DNA from 2 places in the Kitasatospora sp. NPDC087315 genome. Region 1 is predicted to be linked to the other one. Evidence: predicted binding sites of a transcription regulator. Region 1 holds the regulator's gene; the other holds the start of a gene.
What was found. The regulator HrcA, encoded in region 1, represses chaperone genes, less so after heat shock. The targets are predictions, from matches to a motif close to TTNGCACTCNGNNNNNCNGAGTGCNAA.
Positions count from the first base shown of each region.

Region 2: the regulator HrcA is predicted to act here: its motif matches at 4,351-4,377, upstream of ACIO5D_RS07390 (FmdB family zinc ribbon protein).

Region 1 covers NZ_JBIUYD010000011.1:27,009-31,608, forward strand. The annotation lists gene ACIO5D_RS17330 (DUF3097 domain-containing protein) at 1-648, opposite strand, end outside; gene ACIO5D_RS17335 (hypothetical protein) at 692-1,276, opposite strand; gene htpX (zinc metalloprotease HtpX) at 1,299-2,219, opposite strand; gene hrcA (heat-inducible transcriptional repressor HrcA) at 2,481-3,515, shown strand; gene dnaJ (molecular chaperone DnaJ) at 3,589-4,600, shown strand, end outside.
Region 2 covers NZ_JBIUYD010000004.1:86,618-99,168, reverse strand. The annotation lists gene ACIO5D_RS07415 (FtsX-like permease family protein) at 1-63, shown strand, start outside; gene ACIO5D_RS07410 (phosphatase PAP2 family protein) at 128-985, opposite strand; gene ACIO5D_RS07405 (sigma-70 family RNA polymerase sigma factor) at 1,448-2,419, shown strand; gene ACIO5D_RS07400 (hypothetical protein) at 2,644-2,886, shown strand; gene mscL (large conductance mechanosensitive channel protein MscL) at 2,920-3,339, opposite strand; gene ACIO5D_RS07390 (FmdB family zinc ribbon protein) at 4,013-4,339, opposite strand; gene ACIO5D_RS07385 (MFS transporter) at 4,476-5,852, opposite strand; gene ACIO5D_RS07380 (potassium/proton antiporter) at 6,255-7,745, opposite strand; gene ACIO5D_RS07375 (penicillin acylase family protein) at 8,062-10,776, shown strand; gene ACIO5D_RS07370 (5-formyltetrahydrofolate cyclo-ligase) at 10,875-11,453, opposite strand; gene ACIO5D_RS07365 (GGDEF domain-containing protein) at 11,514-12,383, shown strand; gene galU (UTP--glucose-1-phosphate uridylyltransferase GalU) at 12,435-12,551, shown strand, end outside.

The sequences.
Region 1 (4,600 bases):
GGGGATGCCGACGCTCGCGGGCTTCACGGCCTGCCAGATGTCGATGTAGGGGTGGCCGACGACCAGGACGGCGTCGCCGGTGACCCGGGCGGCGATGCGGTGCTCCTTGGTGCCGGGGAGCAGGTGGTCCACCAGGACGCCGAGGCGGCGGCCGGGGCCGGGGGCGAAGTCGGCGACGATGGCGGGCAGGTCGTCGACGCCCTCCAGGTACTCGACGACCACGCCCTCGATCCGCAGGTCGTCGCCCCAGACCCGCTCGACCAGCTCGGCGTCGTGCCGGCCCTCGACGTAGATGCGCGACTCGCGGGCCACCCGGGCCCGGGCGCCGGGGACGGCGATCGAGCCGGAGGCGGTGCGGCCGGGGGCCCGGGACGGCGCGGGCGCGGCCGCCGGGGGGCGGACCAGGGTGACCGGCCGGCCCTCCAGCAGGAAGCCGCGCGGCACCAGCGGGAAGACCCGGTGCTTGCCGAAGCGGTCCTCCAGGGTGACGGTGAAGCCCTCCGCGGTCTTCTCGCACCGCACCACCGCTCCGCAGAAGCCGGTCGCCGCCTCCTCCACCACCAGGTCCCGCTCGGCGGACACCTCCGGGGCGGGCTGCTGCCGCTTCCACGGCGGGGTCAGGTCGGGTCCGTACTGGTGGCTGCGCATGGAAGGTGACTATAGGGAAATCCGGCGGAGGGCCGGCGGGAGGTCAGAGCCCCGGCGCGCCCCAGACCGGGAACCAGCGGGTGAGGTCCTTCTCCAGCCGCAGGTCGTTCCCGAGCATGGCGTTGACCTGCAGTTCCAGGGGGCTGTTCCGCTTCTCCCCGCCGCCCGGCATCGGCGCGAACGGGTAGAAGGTGCCGCGCTTGTACAGGTAGACCAGCGCCAGCGACTGCCCCCGCTCGTCGCGGAAGGCCACCAGCGAGCAGAGCAGCTGCGGTCCGAAGCCGTTCGCCTCCAGCTCGCTGTTGACCGCGTGCAGGTCGTTGACCAGCTCCGGCAGCTCCTCCGGGGTGTGCCGGGCGAGCAGCCAGGAGTAGCCGTACCCGTCCTTGGAGGCCTCCACCGGGACGCCGCCGCGCTCGGTGTCGGCGTCCAGCAGCGCCCGCACCTGCCGTTCGACCTCGCCGAACGCCCCGCCCTCGACGGCCGCGAAGCAGACCGAGCCGAGACCGGTCGGCCGGAAGCCGGTCGCCGCCTCCAGGGTCAGTGCCGCCGAGGGGACCCCGAACAGCTGGTCGAGGTCGGGCTTGACGGGCTTGGTGCGCCCGAACAGGGCGTCCAGGAATCCCACGGCGGTCCTTTCCCGAGGTGGTTCAGCGGCCCAGCTGGGCCGAGATCTTCGCCAGCTGCTCCAGCCGCTGCTCCAGCGACGGGTGGGTGGAGAACAGCTGCGAGGCGGTCTCCCGGGCGCTCAGCGCCGGGGCGAAGTAGAAGGCGTTGTACGGCTGTGCCTGGCGCAGGTCCTTGGACGGGATCGCGGCGATCTGGCCGGTCACCTTGGTCAGCGCCGACGCGAGCGCGCTGGGCCGGCCGGTGAGCTGGGCGGCGGCGCGGTCGGCGGCCAGCTCCCGGTAGCGGGAGAGCAGCCGGGTGAGCAGGAAGCTGATCGCGTACACCACGATCGACACCAGCGGGATGATCAGCGCGGCGATGGCGGCGTTGGAGTCGTTGTTGTTGCGGCCCCCGCCCATGAACCCGCCGTACATCGCGATCCGGGTCATCGCCCCGGCCAGCACCCCGAGGAACCCGGCGATGGTCATCACCGCCACGTCCCGGTGCGCCACGTGCGAGAGCTCGTGCGCCAGCACGCCCTCCAGCTCCTCCGGCTCCAGCCGCCGCAGCAGCCCGGTGGTCACGCAGACCACGGCGTTCTGCGGGTTGCGGCCGGTGGCGAACGCGTTCGGCATGTCGTTGTCGGCGACCGCCACCCGCGGCTTGGGCATGTCGGCCAGCGCGCAGAGCCGGTCGATGGTGCCGTGCAGCTGCGGATACTGTTCCGGGCTCACCCGGTGGGCGCCCATCGCCCGTTCGGTGATCTTGTCGCTGAACCAGAACTGGGCCACGAAGAGACCGCCCGAGATCAGCACGATCAGTGGCCAGGCCCCGCGCAGCAGCACGATCAGCAGGCCGGTGAATCCGACGTACAGCAGCCCGATCACGAACATCGTCGCGACCATGCGGCCGGTCAGGCCGCGGTCGGGTGCGAAGCGCGTGTGCTGGCCCGAGCTCGACATCGCTGCTCCTCCGTTAGCCGTTCGCTTTCGATGCTGCCACCCGGACGGGCCCTCGGCATCACCCGCGCGCCGGATATTGCGCGCAGGATCACTCGGGCCGGGCCGTTCCTGCCGTCGGACCCGGGCCTTACACTGGCAGGTACGGTTCTGGCACTCGGCTGTTCAGAGTGCCAAAGCCGGGGCCTCCCAGAACGGCCCGCAACATGCCAGAACGGACACATGTCACTACGGACAACGTGCGAAGACGGAGGTGCGTGCCCCATGGCCGGTGAGGTCCGTCAGCTGGACGACCGCAAGCTCGCGGTGCTTCGCGCCATCGTCCAGGACTACGTGGGAACCGAGGAGCCGGTCGGCTCCAAGGCCCTGGTGGAGCGGCACAGCCTCGGCGTGTCCCCGGCCACCGTCCGCAACGACATGGCCGCGCTGGAGGAGGACGGCTACATCCACCAGCCGCACACCAGCGCCGGGCGGATCCCCACCGACAAGGGCTACCGGCTCTTCGTCGACCGGCTCGCCGAGGTCAAGCCGATGAGCGCGCCCGAGCGGCGGGCGATCCGGCACTTCCTGGACGGCGCGGTCGACCTGGACGACGTGGTCGCCCGGACGGTCCGGCTGCTCGCCCAGCTCACCCGGCAGGTCGCGGTGGTCCAGTACCCCTCGCTCTCCCGGTCGACCGTCCGGCACATCGAGCTGGTCGCGCTGGCCCCGGTCAAGGTGATGCTGGTCCTGATCACCAACACCGGCCGGGTCGAGCAGCGGATGATGGACTGCCCGGGCCCGGTCGGCGAGACCCTCCTCGCGGATCTGCGGGCGCGGATCAACGCGCACGCGGTCGGGCAGCGGCTGCCCGAGGTGCCGGGGCTGCTGGAGGAGCTGCCGGCCGGTTTCGAGGCGGCCGACCGGCCGGCCGTCGTCACCGTCCTGGCGACGCTCTTCGAGGCGCTCGCCGAACAGAACGAGGAACGGATCATGCTGGCCGGCACGGCCAACCTGACCCGTTTCGGCCACGACTTCCCGCTCACCATCCAGCCGGTGCTGGAAGCGCTGGAGGAGCAGGTCGTCCTGCTCCGCCTCCTGGGTGAGACCGGCGACGCGGGGATGACGGTCCGGATCGGCCGGGAGAACGCCTACGAGGGGCTCAATTCCACCTCGGTCGTCTCCGTCGGTTACGGTTCGGGCGACGAGAGCGTGGCCAAACTGGGTGTGATCGGTCCGACCCGGATGGACTATCCGGGCACAATGGGGGCGGTGCGAGCGGTGGCACGGTACGTGGGCCAGATCCTGGCCGAGTCGTAGGAACAGCCACCATCAGACCGATGGTGGTACCCAGTCGCAAGCACTACTACAGGCGGAACAAGCGGAGCATTTGGTGGCCACGGACTACTACGCGGTACTCGGCGTCCGACGGGATGCGGGGCAGGACGAGATCAAGAAGGCGTTCCGGCGCCTGGCGCGCGAACTGCACCCGGACGTCAACCCGGACCCGAAGACGCAGGAGCGGTTCAAGGAGATCAACGCCGCCTACGAGGTGCTCTCCGACCCGCAGAAGCGTCAGGTCTACGACCTCGGCGGGGACCCTCTCTCGCCCAACGGCGGCGGAGGCGCGGGCGGCTTCGGCGCGGGCGCGGCCGGTTTCGGCTTCTCCGACATCATGGACGCCTTCTTCGGCGCCGCGGCCGGCCAGCGCGGCCCGCGCTCGCGGACCAGGCGCGGCCAGGACGCCATGATCCGGCTGGAGATCACCCTGGAGGAGGCCGCCTTCGGCACCACCAAGGAACTCCAGGTCGACACGGCCGTCACCTGCACCACCTGCAGCGGGGAGGGCGCCGCGCCCGGCACCTCCGCGCAGACCTGTGACATGTGCCGCGGCAAGGGCGAGGTCTCCCAGGTCACCCGGTCCTTCCTGGGCCAGGTCATGACCTCCCGCCCCTGCCCGCAGTGCCAGGGCTTCGGCACCGTCGTGCCGACCCCGTGCCCGGAGTGCGCGGGCGACGGCCGGGTCCGCGCCCGGCGCACCCTGACGGTCAAGATCCCGGCCGGTGTCGACAACGGCACCCGCATCCAGCTGGCCGGCGAGGGCGAGGTCGGCCCCGGTGGCGGCCCCGCCGGCGACCTGTACGTCGAGATCGCCGAGACCACCCACACGGTGTTCCAGCGACGCGGGGACGACCTGCACTGCACGGTCACCATCCCGATGACGGCCGCCGCGCTCGGCACCCAGGTGCCGCTGCAGACGCTGGACGGCCTGGAGGAGCTCGACATCCGGCCCGGCACCCAGTCCGGCCAGTCGATCCCGCTGCACGGCCGGGGCATCACCCACCTGCGCGGTGGCGGCCGGGGCGACCTGATAGTGCATGTCGAGGTGCAGACGCCCACCAAGC
Region 2 (12,551 bases), on a different contig from region 1:
GCCGTCCTGCCGGCCCGGCGGGTCGGCCGGATGACCGTCGTGGCCGCGATGCGGGCGGTCTGACGGCCGGCCGACGAGGACAGCCAAGCGCGTGGCCGCCGTCCGGAGCGGCCACGCGGCAGGCGCGTCAGCGGACCGCGCTGTCCGGGTGGCCGGTGCCCTCGTCGAGGGCGTTGTCGTAGGCATTGCCGAGAGTGCTGCCGAGGGTGCCGTCGAGGGCCGGGCCACCCGGGGCGGGGCCGGCCGGGGAGACGAGGACGCGCTGGACCCGGGGTCTGGTCCGCCAGTTGACCCGTCGGACGTCCCGGGCCAGGGCGCCGGGGCGCCAGAGCTCGATGACGGTGGTGACCGTACCCAGCACGATTCCGGCGGCCAGCCAGCCACCGAGGACGTCGCTCGGCCAGTGCACCCCGAGGGCGGTCCTCGTCCAGCCGATCGTCAGCACGGTCACCGCGGCGACGGCGCAGGCGGCGATGCGCCCGCCGCGCCCGACCCGGGGCCAGAGCAGCCCGACCAGGACGGCGCAGGTGATCGCGGAGGCCATCGCGTGACCGGACGGGAAGGCCGGGCCGCCGGCGTGTGAGACGGGGTCGCTGAAGTGCGGCCGCTGACGGTCGAAGGAGAGCTTCAGCAGCCACTGGCCACCCCAGCCGACCAGGGTCTGCGCGACCACCCAGCCGGCCAGCACACGCGCGCCGATCAGCCAGAGCCAGAGGGCGGCGATGCCCAGCAGCGTACGCATGGTGATCGTGCCGCCGATGTCGGAGAGCGTCTGCACCGCGGCCGTTCCGGCGGTGTGCTCCCGGGCGTAGCGGTGCATCCGGTCGATCCAGCCGTGGTCGAGGGCGCTGAGCGGGTGCCAGCCGGTCTGCACCAGGGCCGCCAGGACGCCGAACAACGCGGCACAGCCGACCGCGAGTGCCGAATACCGGAGCAGGCGACGGTCACGCGGGGTGATGGTGGATGCGCTGTTGGTCAGGTGCATGGCTGACACCTTCCCAGTGCGCCGGGCCGATCGGGCAGCGGGGTGATAGCGATTTTGCATCTTTTGTGCGGAGAACTTGCGCACGCCGGGGTGTGTGCGCCGGTGAAAGCGAAGGCGCTCGCCGTCGGGTCCGGCGGCAATGTTGGCCGGACGGTGCGGGAACGTGGGCGGCGGCCCATGGGTTCACGATGTGGAGGAGTTGCGAAGCGGTGTGCCGCAACGGGGTGTCCGTTCCGAATCGGTCGCCCGATTGGCACCCGATGTGTCGGGGTGGTCACCCTCCGTCCAAAACCGGGGTGAAAATCGGCAGGATACTGCATCGCTGGAAGAATCTGAGCGACTTGGGAATGTTGTCCGGAATCTGTTCGTTGGATCGTTACGTGTGAGCCCTGCGGGGCCCGCATTTCTTGCCCTCTCGGGGCAGGCAGGCAGACCCCGGCAATACCAGCAAAGGGAGCAAGCATGGCCACCCGTGCCGTCGTTCGCGACAGGGCCGACCGGACTCGCGCGGCCCGCCCGACCAACCTTGAGGCCGACCGCGACCTGGTCGGTATGTACCTCGACGAGATCGCCAGGACGCCCCTGCTCGATGCCGCCGAGGAGGTCGAGCTCTCGCTGCGGATCGAGGCCGGTGTGTACGCCCAGCACCTGCTGGAAGCGGGCGAACTGCCGAAAGGCGTGAAGCGCAAGGAGCTGGAGGCGATAGCCGAGGACGCCGAGCGCGCCAAGGACGTCTTCATCCGGTCCAATCTCCGTCTCGTGGTCGCTGTGGCGCGCCGTTACCCGCGCAGTGGCCTTCCCCTGCTGGACCTCATCCAGGAGGGCAACGCGGGCCTGGTGCGGGCGGTGGAGAAGTTCGACTACGCCAAGGGGTTCAAGTTCTCCACCTATGCCACCTGGTGGATCCGGCAGGCGATCACCCGGTCGATCGCCGACCAGTCGCGCACCATCCGGCTGCCCGTCCACCTGGTCGAGGAGCTGGGCCGGATCCGGCGGGTGCAGCGGGAGAAGTCCAAGGAGCTGGGCCGCGAGGCCGAGCCGGCCGAGATCGCGGCCGAGCTGGACACCACCGAGGCGCGGATCAAGGACGTGCTGGACTGGGCCCGGGACCCGGTCAGCCTCAATATGTCGGTCGACGACGAGGGTGAGACCCAGTTCGGCGACCTCGTCGAGGACACCGGAGCGACCTCCCCCGAGGACGCCGTGATGGTCATGCTCCGCCGTGAGGAGCTGGACGGTCTGATCGGGCGGCTGGACGACCGTACGGCATCGATCATCCGGTCGCGGTACGGGATGGAGGACGGCCGCGAGCGCACCCTGACCGAGGTGGGCAAGCAGCACGGGCTGACCCGTGAGCGGATCCGCCAGATCGAGAAGCACGCGCTGGCCGAGCTGAAGCGGATCGCCGACCACTCGGGCTTCGAGGCTGCCTGAGCTGCCTGATCTCCCAGCCCGAGGGGAGCGGCCGGCAGGCCGCGTGCGGGTGTGCTGTGCGTGCCGTGACCGTCGTGGCGGGCCGTGCTGCGGAGCGCTCCGCACCAAGGCCCGTTCTCTCCCGACGGCGGCGGCTCGGCGAGCTTCTAGGCTGTAGGGGCAGGTGGGGGTACGGGTAGAAGCGGCAGGGGATCGGGACGACAGTGAACAACGGAGGCGGGTCGGTGAGCGAGCAGGATTCGGTACGGGGTGCCGAGAGCGCCGAGAGTGCCGAGAGCGCCAAGGGCGGGAACGAGGACAAGAAGGCGCCGAAGGCCCGGCTGGTCTTCCGGGACCCGCTGGACCAGCAGTCCCGGGACGACACCGACGCCGGCTGGGGCGACCGCCCGGGAGCAGGCTCCGGGGGCGGTGGCGGACGGGGGCTGGACTGGTACCTGAGCCAGCGCCCGCCGCACCACGGGGACTGAAGGGGTCGACGGGTCCGCCGTCGGCGGGGGCGGTCAGCGCTCCCGCGTGACCAGCGCGTCGCGGATCTCGGTGAGCAGGACGACCTCCTTGGCCTCGGCTTCGATCTGCGTCTCGGCGAGGCTCTTGCGCTTGGCGGCGAACCTGGTCATGGGCAGGATCAGGCAGAAGTAGACGACGGCCGCGGTGATCAGGAACTGCAGGGCCGCGCTGAGCACGGAGCCCCACAGGATGAAGACGCCGGAGGTGACCTCGCCGGTCGCGCTGACCGTACAGGGACCCTTGAGGCAGGAACTGTAGGACGCCAGATCCTTGGCTCCGAAAACTCCGACGATCGGATTGATTACGCCCTTGACGAAGGCGTTGACGATGTTGGTGAAAGCCGCACCGATGACAACGGCGACGGCGAGGTCGACGACATTTCCACGCAGCAGGAATTCCTTGAAGCCTTTCATGTCGCGTGAACGACGAAGTCGTTGTCCGGTTACGGGTGATCTTCCTCCTTTCCCAATTGGCAACCCGTTTGGTGCAGGGCCGCGGCTCCCGGTGGCCAGAGCGCCGCTCGCGCCGGTCCACTGGCGAGCGCGGTGACCACGGCGAGCAGGACCAGAACCGGCACCCCGCCCCGCCGCCGTACGGGGTGCCACAGCCGGTGCCACCCGCCGGCACCGCGCCGGATCGGCGGAAACCGGGGCACCTCCCGCTGCGGCGGGACGGCCGGCGCGGGCGGCGGAGCGGTGTATCTCCGGGCCGGAGCCGACTGCGGGGCGCGGGGCAGCGGGGACGAGAGCGGGAGAGTGAGGGGGAGGGGGAGCGTGAAGCTCGGGGTCGTCATCGGGCACCACCGGTGGTCGCAGGGCGCCGGCCCCAACCGGGCCGGTCTCTTGTGACCCACACTCTGCGCCGCGCCCACGGCGGACGGAACCCCTCTTTCGGATCCTGTGGAAAACCCGGGGTTGTGGATAACTTCGTACACCCACACGGGTGAGCCTGCCCGTTTCCGGGAATGCGACGGGAATGCGAAAGGCCCGCCGACTCCGCCAAAAAACGGGTCAACGGACCTTTCGAATGCCTGGATCGGCCGGGGTGCCAGAGGTTCGGCGGTACCCGGCCTGAGCCGCTCCGGCCTCAGCCGGCCGACTTCGCCGCGGGAGCCGGGCTCGCCGCGGGGGCCGAGCCGTTCGAAGCGGCGGTCGACGGGGACGACGCGCCGGACGACACCGAGGACGGGCCCCCCGCCGGGGACGACGAAGCGGCGCCCACCGAACTGCTGGAGGACGAACGGCTGTCGGTCCGGTAGAAGCCCGAGCCCTTGAAGACCACGCCCACGGCCGAGAAGACCTTGCGGAGCCGCCCCTGGCAGTCGGGGCACGTGGTCAGTGCCTCGTCGGTGAACTTCTGCACCGCCTCCAGGCCGTTGCCGCACTCGGTGCACTGGTACTGGTACGTGGGCACTTGTCTTCCTCCTGGCACTCTCGCCTGATGAGTGCTAACGATGGTCAATGATGCGGCATTCCGCTGGATCAGTCCAGCGACTCCGGTGTGAGATGAGCCGGGGCGCGACCGCGGACCACCGCCCGGACCGGTCGGCTCAGCCCTTGACCGCGCCCACCAGCTGCGCCGTCGCGGTCCGCCCGGACGCCTCCACGCCCGGCGAGTCCACCGAACCGACCGCGCCCGCCGAGTCCGGCGTGCCCGCCGAGTTCGCCGAACCGGCCACGCCCGGCGCGACCAGCAGGTGCCGCAACGCGATCAGCGTCACCAGGCCCAGCCCGGCACCGGCCACCGTCACCAGGAACCCGGCCGACGGGCCCCACCCGTCGATCAGCTGCCCGGCCACCGTGGACCCGGTCGCCAGACCGAGGCCGATGGCACCGGTCAGCCAGGTGAAGGCCTCGGTCTTGGCGCCGTCCGCGACCAGCGTCTCGACCAGGGTGTACCCGGTGATCAGCGTCGGGGCGATGGCGAGGCCGCAGACCAGCCCGGCGGCCGTCAGCGCGACCAGGTCGGGCATCGCCCAGAGCGTCGAGCAGCCGAGCACCAGCAGCGCGTAACTGGCGAGCAGCCGGTGCCTCGCGGCCCTGCGCCAGGCGACCAGACCGTACAGCACACCGGCCAGCATCGAACCGCCGGCGAAGACCCCGTACACGATGCCGCCGGCCCCGTGCCGCCCCACCGAGTCGGCGAAGGCGGTCACCGAGACCTGCATGGCGCCGAAGACGGAGCCGACCCCCAGGAACACGCCGGCCAGCAGCCGGACGCCCGGGGAGGCGAGCGCGGAGGCACGACGGACGCCGGGCTGGTGCGGGTGCCGGGCCGGGGCGGTGCGGCGCTGGGCGGCGAAGGCCAGCCCGCCGGCCACGGTCAGCGCGGCCTCGCCGATCAGCCCGGCGGACGGGCTGACCGAGGTGGCGATGGCGCCGGCCAGCACCGGACCGATCACGAAGGTGAACTCGTCCGTCACCGACTCGAAGGCGAAGGCGGTGTTCAGCTTGGCAGCGGGCGCGCCGTCCGCGGAGAGCTTGGCGACCCAGCGGGCCCGGACCATCGCGCCGACCTGCGGCACGCTGGCGCCGGCCGGGGCGGCGGCGAGGAACAGGCTCCAGACCGGGGCGTGGCCGAGCGCCAGCGCGATCAGCGCGCCGACCGAGAGCGCGTGCACCAGCACGGTCGGGACCAGTACGGCCGCCTGGCCGTAGCGGTCGGCCAGCCGGCCGGTCTGCGGGCCGATGAGGGCCTGGGCGACGGCCGAGACCGCCGCGACGCTGCCGGCCGTGCCGTACGAGCCGTGGGTGTCGAGGACCAGCAGCACGATGCCCAGGCTGAGCATCGCGTAGGGGAGCCGCGCGGCGAACGCGGGCGCCAGGAACGTCCAGACGCCGGGCGTGCGCAGCAGCGCGCCGTACCCGATCCGGGCGGGCGCGCCGGCACCGGTGTCCGGGGCGGTACGGGCGTCCGCGGTGTCCAGGGCGGCGCGGGTGTCCGCGGTGTTGTCGACCGTTCGGCGGGCCGTCACGGTCGGTCCTTCCTGCTGCCTGGTAGCGCGGAAGGGACATGGGACGGCCCCGACGGCGCCGAGAGTCGTCCTCTCGCGCGTCGACCGGGGTAGTTACCGGGCCGGGCCGGCGCGGTGCGCCGAGGGCCGGGCCGCGGCCGCCGAGCGGTCGCGCCAACTCTGCATCAGGCAGATGCTGGGTGTGTATCAACCATCATACGTATACGCGCGTAGATAGCGCGCTGACCCCCACTTTACAGGGCAGATCCAAAACTGTCCCGCCGGATGAAGGTGCCGGGCCGGTGAACAGCGGTGAACGCGGGGAGAAGCCCCCGCGCCCACCGCCCGGGACCGCCCGGCCGGCCACCCGCCCGTTCAGTCACCCCGCCCGTTCAGCCACCCCGCGAGCTTGCCGCCCTTGTCCACGGCCCGCAGCCGCCGCTCCGCCGCCTCGCCGACCTCGTCCGTGGTGACCACCAGCAGCTCGTCGCCGCCGCGCAGCACGGTCGCCTTGTCGGGCACGAAGCTGTTCCCCTCGCGCACCACCAGGGTCACCGCCGCGCCGGCCGGCAGCCGCAGCTCGCCGATCTCCACGCCGGACATCCGGGAGGCGGGGGAGAGCGCCACCGACAGCAGGTGGCCGTGCAGCTTCTCCAGCGGCGCGGACTCGATGCCCAGGTCCTGGCCCATCGAGCCCTCGGAGATCCGCAGCCGCTTGGCGACCCAGGGCAGGGTCGGGCCCTGGAGCAGGGTGAAGACCACGACCAGGATGAAGACGATGTTGAACACGTCCTGGGCCCTGGGCGTGCCCGCCACCATCGGGATGGTGGCCAGCACGATGGGCACCGCCCCGCGCAGTCCGGCCCAGCTCAGCAGCGCCTGCTCGCGGCCGGGCAGCCGGAACGGGGTCAGCGTGAGCATCACCGACAGCGGCCGGGCCAGGAAGACCAGCACGGTGCCTATCACCAGCGCGGGCACCACGGCGGAGCCCATCGTCCCGGGGGTGCAGAGCAGGCCGAGCAGCACGAACATGCCGATCTGGCCGATCCACGCCAGGCCGTCGGCGAAGCCGCGGACGGCCGGGCCGTGCGGCAGTTTGGCGTTGCCGAGGATCACGGCGCTTATGTAGACGGCGAGGAAGCCGGAGCCGTGCAGCAGGGCACCGCCGGCGTAGGCGAGCACGGTCAGTGCCATGACGGCGATGGGGTAGAGGCCGGAGGAGGGCAGGGCGACGTGCTTGATGCCGTACGCGCCGAGCTTGCCGATCGCGAGGCCGACCGCCGCGCCGATCGCCAGCTCGGCGGCGATCGTGCCGATCAGGACGTACCAGGAGTCCAGCTCGCCGGTGGTGGCGAAGGCGACGACCAGGATGACCACGGGCGCGTCGTTGAAGCCCGACTCGGCCTCCAGCAGGCCGGTCAGCCGGTGGGGCAGCGGCACCATCCGCAGGACCGAGAAGACGGCGGCGGCGTCGGTGGAGGAGACGATCGCGCCGAGCAGCATGGAGGTGCGCCAGTCCAGGCCGACCAGCCAGTGCGCGCCCGCGGCGGTGACGAAGACGCTCACCCCGACGCCGACGGTGGCGAGCACGGTGGCCGCCGGCATCACCGGTTTGACCTCGCGCCAGCTCGTCTTGAGACCGCCCTCGGCCAGGATCACCACCAGGGCGGCGTAGCCGAGCACCTGGGTCAGCGCGGCGTTGTTGAAGGAGACGCCGAGGCCGTTCTGGCCGAGGGCGACGCCGATCCCGAGATAGATCAGCAGGCTTGGTAGCCCTGATCGGGTCGAGATGCGCACGGCAACCACCGCGACCAGCAGGATCACGGAGAACTCGAGGAGCAGCTGGTTCAGGTGGTCGACATTCACGCAGGGGCACCTCGAGCGGGCTGGGGGCGGGCGGGGTGTCTGACGGCGGTGAGGCCGAAGGGGGAGCCGACCGGCAAGGGTCAATGCTCCCCTTGCGGATCGTTACTCAGTCTAACATTTTGCCATATCTTTAGTTTCGCTTCTCACACAGGCCTTCATCGGGCGTCCGGGGCTTCCCAGTTGACCTCCTCCGATCCCACGGTGAGCGTCCCCCGTGCACGCCCGCCAGCCGACTCGGCCTAATGTGGTGCCCTGCCATGGCCGAGTGCCCTGGACACGCCCGCCCGCCCCCCAGTCGAGGACCGCAAGGACCCAGATGCCCCGCTCGAAGAAGTTCCGGCGCGCCCGTCTGATCGTGATCGTGCTGGTAATGCTGCTGGTGGCCGGCGCCGGCTACGGCGGCTACCGGGGGGTGGCCGCGGTCCGCGCGTCCTTCCCGGAGGTCGACGGCAGCGTCAAGGTGGCGGGCCTGAGCGCGCCGGTCGACGTCAAGCGGGACGCCAACGGCATCCCGCAGCTCTACGCCGACACCTCCGCGGACCTCTTCCGCGCCCAGGGCTATGTGCAGGCCCAGGACCGGTTCTGGGAGATGGACGTCCGACGGCACATCACCGCCGGCCGGCTCTCCGAGATGTTCGGCGACGGCCAGGTCGAGACCGACTCCTTCATCCGCACCATGGGCTGGCGCCAGGTGGCGCAGAAGGAGTACGACACCCAGCTCTCGGCGGACACCAAGAAGAACCTCCAGGCGTACGCGGACGGCGTCAACGCCTGGCTCGCCGAACATCCCGGCGGCCAGAGCGCCTCGCTGGAGTACACCCTGCTCGGCGTCGTCAACAGCGGCTACAAGCCCGAGCAGTGGACGCCCGTCGACTCGGTCGCCTGGCTCAAGGCGATGGCCTGGAACCTCTCCGGGAACCTCCAGGAGGAGATCGACCGCTCGCTGCTCGCCCAGGACTTCAGTCCGGAGAAGATCGCCGAGCTGTACCCGGAGTACCCGTACGCCCGCAACGGCACGATCGTGAAGACCGGCACCGTCGTCGGCGACAGCTACCGCCCGGCCGACGGCTCCAGCCAGGCCGGTGCCGGGACCACCGCCCAGGGCGCGGCCGCCACCAAGGCGATGCTCAAGGACGTCACCGACCGGATAGACGCGATGCCGCAGATGCTCGGCCGTCAGGGCCAGGGCATCGGCTCCAACTCCTGGGTGGTCGCCGGTACCCACACCACCACCGGAAAGCCGCTGCTGGCCAACGACCCGCACCTCGGCCCCGGCCTGCCCTCGGTCTGGTACCAGATGGGCCTGCACTGCCGCACCGTCTCGCCGACCTGCCAGTACGACGTCTCGGGCTTCACCTTCGCCGGCATGCCGGGCGTGGTGATCGGCCACAACAAGGACATCGCCTGGGGCTTCACCAACCTCGGCGCCGACGTCACCGACCTCTTCCTGGAGAAGGTCACCGGCCCGGACACCTACCAGGTCGACGGCAAGGACGTGAAGTTCGAGCTGCGCAAGGAGACCATCAAGGTGGCCGGCGGCGAGGACCGCACCATCACCGTCCGCACCACCCAGACCGGTGCCCCGCTGATCTCCGACCAGAGCACCGAGCAGCAGAACGTCGGCAAGTACGCCCCGAACGGCAGCGCCGCCCCGGACCGCTCCACCAGCGGCTACGGCGTCGCCCTGCAGTGGACGGCGCTCAGCCCCGGCAAGACCATGGACGCCGTCTTCGAGCTGGACCGCGCCAAGAACTGGGAGGAGTTCCGGGCCGCGGCCAAGGACTTCGCCGTCCCCGCCCAGAACCTGATCTTCGCCGACTCCAAGGACATCGGCTACCAGGCCCCGGGCAACATCCCGATCCGCGGCAAGGGCGACGGCAGCAACCCGGCGCCCGGCTGGGACTCGGCCTACCAGTGGAAGGGCTCGGTCCCCTTCAGCGCCCTGCCGTACAGCATCAACCCGTCGTCCGGCTACATCGTCACCGCCAACCAGGCCGTGGTCGATCCGTCGTACAAGTACCTGCTGACCAAGGACTGGGAGTACGGCACCCGGGCCAAGGAGATCACCGACCAGATCGAGTCCAAGCTCAAGAACAACGGCAAGATCTCCCCGGACGACATGCAGGAGATGCAGCTCGACAACACCAGCATCCTGGCCAAGACGCTGGTCCCGCTGCTGCTCAAGGTGCCGATCGACGACCCGTACGTGCGTGAGGCGCAGGACCTGCTGAAGGACTGGAACTACCACCAGGACGCCGACTCGGCGGCCGCCGCCTACTACAACGGCGTCTGGCGCCAGCTGCTCAGCCTCTCCTTCGGCCAGAAGTTCCCGGCCGACCTGCGGGCCAAGGGCAACTGTCTGCTGGTGCGTCAGCAGGCGGATCCGACCAAGCCCGACACCGGCACCAGCGCCCCCATCGTCACCGAGTGCGGCACCCGCGACCCGGGCAAGGCCCAGCCGGACGGCGGCGACCGCTGGACCGAGGTGGTGCGCCAGCAGCTGGAGAAGCCCGACAGCAGCTGGTGGACGTACATCGACTCGCAGCACCACGAGCAGAAGGGCCTTGACCACCTGCTCGCCGAGGCGATGAAGAACGCCCGCCAGGACCTCACCGCGCTGCTCAGCAAGGACGTCTCCACCTGGAGCTGGGGCCGCCTGCACAAGCTGACGCTGCGCGAGCAGACCCTGGGCACCGACGACTCCTCGCTCGCCTCCGGGGCGGTCCACCGGCTGCTCAACCGCGGCCCGTACCGCCTCTCCGGCGGCTCGGCGGCGGTCGACGCGGCCGGCTGGAACGCGGCCGCCGGGTACGAGGTGGACTGGATCCCCTCGATGCGGATGGTCGTCGACCTGAGCGACCTCGACGCCTCGCGGTGGGTCAACGTCGGCGGCGCCTCCGGGCACGCCTTCCACCCCAACTACAACGACCAGACCGACCTCTGGCTCAAGGGCAAGCTGCTGACCTGGGCCTACTCGCCGGACGCGGTCGAGAAGGCGACCAAGAACAAGCTGGTGCTCACCACCGGCTGACCCCGCCCCGCCACGGCGGCCCCGCCCACCCCGGGCGGGGCCGCCGTCGTTTCCGGCCCGCCGGGCACCCGGCCGCCCGTTCGCCCGGCACCCGCCCGCTACCGCGCCAGCCGGTGCGGCCCGGCCGGAGTGAGCGCGACGTCCACCGGCAGATCGTGCGGTTCGGCCGGCACCCGCTCCAGCAGCTCGTGCTCGTACAGCAGCACGGCCAGCAGCGGCCGGGCCCCCGCACGGCCCAGCCGGGCCAGCACCCGGTCGTACGAGCCGCCGCCCCGGCCCAGCCGCAGCCCCCGGCGGTCCACCGCCAGGCCGGGCAGCAGCACCAGCGACGCCCCGGTGACGGCCTCCGGGCCGAGCCGGGCGCCGACCGGCTCCACCAGCCCGCGCCCGGCCGGCGCGAGCGCCTCCGCCCCCTCGTACTCCGCCCAGTCCAGGTCGTTGTCGGCCAGCAGCACCGGCAGCAGCACCCGCACCCCGCGCGCCCGCAGCGCGTCCAGCAGCGGCCGGGTGCCCGGCTCGGCCCCGACCGACACGTACGCGGCCACCGTGGCACCCGGCCCGGCCAGCTCCCCGGCGTGCCCGGCCAGGGCGTCCGCGGCCGCCTCCCGGGCCCGCGGTGACAGGGCACGCCGCTCGGACAGCAGCCGTGTCCTCAGCGCGCTCTTCTCGTTGTGCATGCGATCCTCCACAGCTCTGGGTCCGTGACGCTCAGAGCCTGACACGCGGAAGGCGCCCCGATGTCCACCCCGCTGCTGGTCCAGGCCCTGGCCGCGCTCAGCGTCCCCGCGCTGGCCGGCACCACCGTGCTCGGGCTGCGGCTGCGCCGGGGGGACGGCGCCGCCGCCGTCCGCGAGGCCGGGCTGCGCGAACGGGTCGGCGAACTGGAGGCCCGCTGCGCCGAGCTGGAACGCACCGCCTCCTGCGACCCGCTCACCGGGGTGTGGAACTACCGGCACCTCCAGCTCACCCTGGACCGGGAGATCGGCCGGGCCCGCCGCGGCGAGCAGACCGACCAGCAGGGCGGGCCGCGCCCGCTGGCCGTCCTGCTGCTGGAGATCGCGGGCTTCGACGCGGTCATCGCCGAGCACGGCCGGGGCCGGGCCAACGCGATACTGCGGGACCTCGCCCAGCGCCTCGGCATGGAGATCCGCCGCTCGGACACCCTCGGCCGGTACAGCGGGGAGGAGTTCCTGATCGTCCTGCCGGACACCGGGGCCGAGGGCGCCGCACAGGTCGCCGAACGCCTGGTCTGGTCGGTCCGCCGCCACCTGCTGCTGGACTGGTCCTCCGGCCCGCGCGAGGGCCGCCCCCCGCACGGCAACGGGCTCACCGCCGCCGTCGGGGTGGCCGTCCTGCCCGAGCACGGCACCCACACCGCCGTCCTGCTCAGAGCCGCCGACGGGGCCCTCGCCGAGGCCCGCGCGGCGGGCGGCGACTGCTGGCGCGCAGTGGTCTCCCCACGGTCGGACAACGGCTCCGTGACCGAACCTGATCGTTCGGGAAAGCCCGGTAGTCTGTCGCCCTGTGTCGGAGGGGACCCCCTCGCCTCCCCCGTCACTTCCCATACGCATGCCACTGTGGCCGGGCCCCGCGACGTGCTGCCATAGCCGTTCGACCGCGCTCGGCCAGGCGAAAACGTGCCTTAGTAAGGTAAACGCATGACGACGACCAACACCCGAATTCCGGTAACCAAGGCCGTGGTACCCGCGGCCGGACTGGGCACCCGCTTCCTCCCGGCCACCAAGGCCACGCCGAAGGAGATGCTGCCCGTCGTC